One region of the Aminobacter sp. UC22_36 genome, then DNA from elsewhere that is predicted to be linked to it. Evidence: riboswitches for the same ligand, from Rfam matches in the RefSeq annotation. Region 1 holds a riboswitch; the other holds the start of a gene.
What was found. A riboswitch is a leader RNA that binds a small molecule or an ion and turns the genes downstream of it on or off. The one in region 1 is predicted to bind thiamine pyrophosphate.

Region 2: it holds a riboswitch for thiamine pyrophosphate, as region 1 does, so the genes downstream of both, thiC (phosphomethylpyrimidine synthase ThiC) here and thiB (thiamine ABC transporter substrate binding subunit) in region 1, are expected to answer to the same signal.

The regions. Positions count from the first base shown of each region.
Region 1 covers NZ_CP171996.1:788,583-790,777, forward strand. Annotated here, with positions in the region: gene thiP (thiamine/thiamine pyrophosphate ABC transporter permease) at 1-51, opposite strand, end outside; gene thiB (thiamine ABC transporter substrate binding subunit) at 196-1,200, opposite strand; TPP riboswitch at 1,245-1,368, opposite strand; gene ACHMW7_RS06870 (thiamine diphosphokinase) at 1,473-2,117, shown strand; gene ACHMW7_RS06875 (ABC-F family ATP-binding cassette domain-containing protein) at 2,121-2,195, shown strand, end outside.
Region 2 covers NZ_CP171996.1:1,059,844-1,062,038, reverse strand. Annotated here, with positions in the region: gene ACHMW7_RS08305 (3-methyl-2-oxobutanoate dehydrogenase (2-methylpropanoyl-transferring) subunit alpha) at 1-905, opposite strand, end outside; TPP riboswitch at 1,092-1,208, shown strand; gene thiC (phosphomethylpyrimidine synthase ThiC) at 1,425-2,195, shown strand, end outside.

The sequences.
Region 1 (2,195 bases):
GAGCGCGAGGATACCGGCGGTGATGCGGGGCTCGGTGCTGGATCTGGCCAAGGTTGCGCTGCCCCTCACCCTTACCCTCTCCCCGTGAACGGGGAGAGGGAGGCGCCGGCGTTGCCGCTTGTCCCTTCTCCCCGTTCACGGGGAGAAGGTGCCGGCAGGCGGATGAGGGGCAGGGCAGTCACCTCAGATATTGCCTTACTTGCTCATCACGCCGAGCCACTCGTCGACCCAGGCCTTGCGGTTGGCAGCCACCTCGTCGGCGCTGAACAGCAGCGTCTTGGCCGGCTTCACCAGCCTGTCGAAGGCCGGGTTGAGCGGCTTGTCGGTCTTGCCGGCCGGCAGCATCCAGTTGGTCTCGGGCACAACGTCCTGGAAGCCGGGGCTGGTCATGAAGGCCATGAACTTCTCGGCCAGCGGGTTCTTGGCGCCTGTGGTGGTGATGCCGGCGACCTCGATCTGCAGGTAGTGGCCTTCCTCGAAGGATGCCGCCTGGTAGCGCTCCGACTTGTCCGCCACCATGTGGTAGGCCGGCGAGGTGGTGTAGGACAGCACCATCGGCGCCTCGCCCTTGGTGAACAGGCCATAGGCCTCGCTCCAGCCCGGCGTCACGGTCAAAACGCGGCCCTTGAGCTTGGCCCAGGCTTCCGGCGCCTTGTCGCCATAGACCGACTTGACCCACAACAGCAGGCCGAGGCCCGGAGTCGAGGTGCGCGGATCCTGGATCGCGATCTTCTGCTCGGGATCGCCCTCGACCAGTTCCTTCAGGCTCTTGGGCGGGTTCTTCAGCTTCTCGGTGTCGTAGACGACGGCGAAGTAGCCGTAGTCGTAGGGCACGAAGGTGTCGTCCTTCCAGTCGCCCGGCACCTTGACGTCGTCGCCAATGGCGGCGTGTGGTGCAAACAGGCCGGTCGCCTTGGCCTCGGCGGTCAGGTTGGTGTCGAGGCCAAGCACGATGTCGGCCTTGGTCGAAGCGCCCTCGAGCTTGACGCGGTTGAGCAGGGCCACGCCGTCAGCCACGGAGACGAAATCGACGGTGCAGGCGCATTCGGCCTCGAAGGCCTTCTTGACCTGCGGGCCGGGACCCCATTCCGAGGTGAAGCTTTCATAGGTGTAGACGGTCAGCTGGCCTTCGGCTGCGGCCGGGAAAGCAACCGCGGCAAGCGCCAGGGCGGATGTCAGGGACAGGACGAGCGAGCGCATCGGCGCCTCCTTCATGGGTGTTGAAAGGGAATTTGAAGCGCCGGGCGTCCGAAGCATCTAATCCCTCCGCCGGTACAAACCGGATCAGGTTCAGCGGGTTGGCCGGGACGGTTCCCTGTGCCTCTCAGCCGGCACGCAATTGCGCGATCGGCACCCCGTTAGAGCGGCTCAACAAATAGGGCCGTGGCGCAGCCCGCGCAAGCAGTAGTTTGCCGGCCACCGACCATCTCGCGGCCTTCCGTTTCGGCTGCCGGACTGGTAATGCGCATGCCATGACCCGGTTCACCATACTTCTTGGCGGCGAGCTTTTCCGCACCCCGCGCATCGATCGTCAGGTCGCGGGCAGTCGCGTGATCGCGGCCGATGCCGGCATTCGCCATGCCGCCACGCTCGGGCTGATGCCGGAGCTGTGGCTCGGCGACTTCGATTCCGTACCAGTCGATCTCGATCCGCGCTTCACTGGGTTGCCGCGCGAAACCTTTCCGGCCGAAAAGGACAGAACCGACGGCGAATTGGCCATCGCTGCCGCGCTTGGCCTCGGTGCGACGTCGCTTGTGCTGGTCGGCGCCTTTGGCGGCCCGCGCGCCGACCATGCCTTCCTGCATCTGGCGCTGGCGCTCAGGCTGGCCGAGGCCGGCACCGAAGTGGTGCTGACCAGCGGGCGCCAGGAGGCGCTGCCGCTTCTGCCGGGCACGGCATCCTTCGACTATGACGACGGCATGCTGTTTTCCGTGCTCGCCTTTTCCGAACTCACCGGGCTTTCCGAAGAGGGCGCTAAATGGCCGCTTAACAGCGTGAATGTGCCTTTCGGCTCGTCGCTGACACTGTCCAACGAAGTGCGGGGTTCATTGCGGATTTCGCTCGGCAGCGGTCGCGCGCTGCTTCTCGCTCATCCCTTTCCTGCCTCGGATTTCTGAAACATGGCGCCACCGCTTCTCAATCTCGACGGCATCCGTCTGACTTTTGGCGGCCAGCCGCTGCTCGATGGCGCCGCA
Region 2 (2,195 bases), 270 kb from region 1:
AGCGTCGGGCCGAGATTGCGCCGGGCGCGTTCGGTCGCCCATTTGGCCACCGCATGGACGGCGAGATAATCGTTGCCGTCGACACGCAGGGCGGCAATGCCAAAGCCAAGGCCGCGCGCGGCAAAGGTGCCGGAGCCGCCACGGGCGATGCCCTGGAAGGTCGAGATCGCCCACTGGTTGTTGACGATGTTGAGCACCACGGGCGCCTTGTAGGTCGAGGCGAAAACGAGGGCGGCGTGGAAGTCGCTCTCGGCGGTGGCGCCGTCGCCGACCCAGCCGACGGCGATCTTGGTGTCGCCCTTGATGGCGGATGCCATCGCCCAGCCGACCGCCTGGATGTATTGCGTCGTCAGATTGCCGGAGATCGAAAAGAAGCCGTGCTCCTTCGAGGCATACATCACCGGCAGCTGCCGGCCCTTCAGCGGATCGCGCTCGTTGGAGTAGATCTGGTTCATCATCTCGACCATCGGATAGCCGCCCGCGATCAGCAGGCCGGCCTGGCGATAGGTCGGGAAATTCATGTCGCCTGGGATCAGCGCCTTGCGGAAGGCGCAGCTCACCGCCTCCTCGCCCATATGCTGCATGTAAAACGAGGTCTTGCCCTGGCGCTGCGCCATCTGCATGCGCGCATCGAAGGTGCGCAGCGTCATCATGTGACGCAGCCCATCGAGCTGCTCCTCGTCGGTCAGCGTACCGGCCCAGGGGCCGACGGCATCACCCTCGCGGTTGAGCACGCGGATGATCGAATAAGCGAGATCGCGGATGTTGCGCGGGTCGACATCGACCTCGGGTCGCGCCACCGATCCGGCCTTGGGAATCGGCACATTGGAGAAGTCGGGCGTGCCGCCCGGCCGAACCTCGGGTTCGGGCACGTGAAACTTGAGTGGCGAGGGATTGTCCGTCACGGATGTTCCTCCTGTCTCGCGCGCAGGCCAACTGGTCCTCCCTGCGCGGCAGACAATTTATGTCAGCAACGCTGACCTATTATCCCAACACTTTCGAAACCGCAATGGCTGCTGAGGTGAGTTTGGCATTGTCGCGACAATATCGAAAGCCCGGTTGACAGCAGCGGCCTTCCTCCCTCATGTTGCCGGCCTCACCAGGGGGGTCCCGACAAGGGGCTGAGATACTGCTCGCTTATGCAGCGCAGTGACCCGTTGAACCTGATCCAGTTCACACTGGCGTAGGGACGGTGCGAGGCGTTGCGGGTCGGGCATTCCGGCTTTGGCATTCGGGCTCATGCCCGAAGTCCCTCAGGCAAACCTCACCTCCTCCTCATCGCACGAACTGGGTCTCCATTGCGGCGCATCGCGTCCGAAAACCGGTTCCGGTTTTAGGCAAGCACGATGCGCAAACCCAAGGACCCGGAGCGTCCTTGTGCGTCCTGCCGGACGCATGGCGCGCCGAAGCAAGGAGGCTCACGCATGAATGCCCACACCCCGACAGTCACCGTTGGCGAACTTCCCGCCTCGAAGAAAGTCCACAAACCGGGAAAACTCCATCCCGCCATCCGCGTGCCGATGCGCGAAATCTCGCTCCACCCGACATCCGGCGAGCCGCCCGTCACCGTCTATGATTCCTCGGGCCCTTACACCGACACCTCGGTGAAGACAGACATCGAGCGTGGCCTGCCCCGGCTGCGCGAGGACTGGATCGTCGCCCGCGGCGACGTCGAGCGTTACGAGGGCCGCGCCGTCAAGGCCGAAGACAACGGCTTTGTCTCGGGCGAAAGGCTGACGCCGGAATTCCCGGTGCGCAACGCGCCGCTGCGCGCCACCGGCGGCCGTGCCGTCACCCAGCTCGCTTATGCCCGCGCCGGCATCGTCACGCCGGAGATGGAGTTCGTCGCCATCCGCGAAAACCTCGGCCGCGAGCAGCTGCGCACCAGGCTTGTGCGCGACGGCGAAAGCTTCGGTGCCGTCATCCCCGACTTCGTCACGCCGGAATTCGTCCGCGACGAGGTGGCGCGCGGCCGCGCCATCATCCCCTCCAACATCAACCATCCCGAAAGCGAGCCGATGATCATCGGCCGCAATTTCCTGGTCAAGATCAACGCCAATATCGGCAACTCGGCCGTCACCTCGTCGATGGCCGAAGAGGTCGAAAAGATGGTCTGGTCGACGCGCTGGGGCGCCGACACGGTGATGGACCTGTCGACCGGCCGCAACATCCACAACATCCGCGACTGGATCATC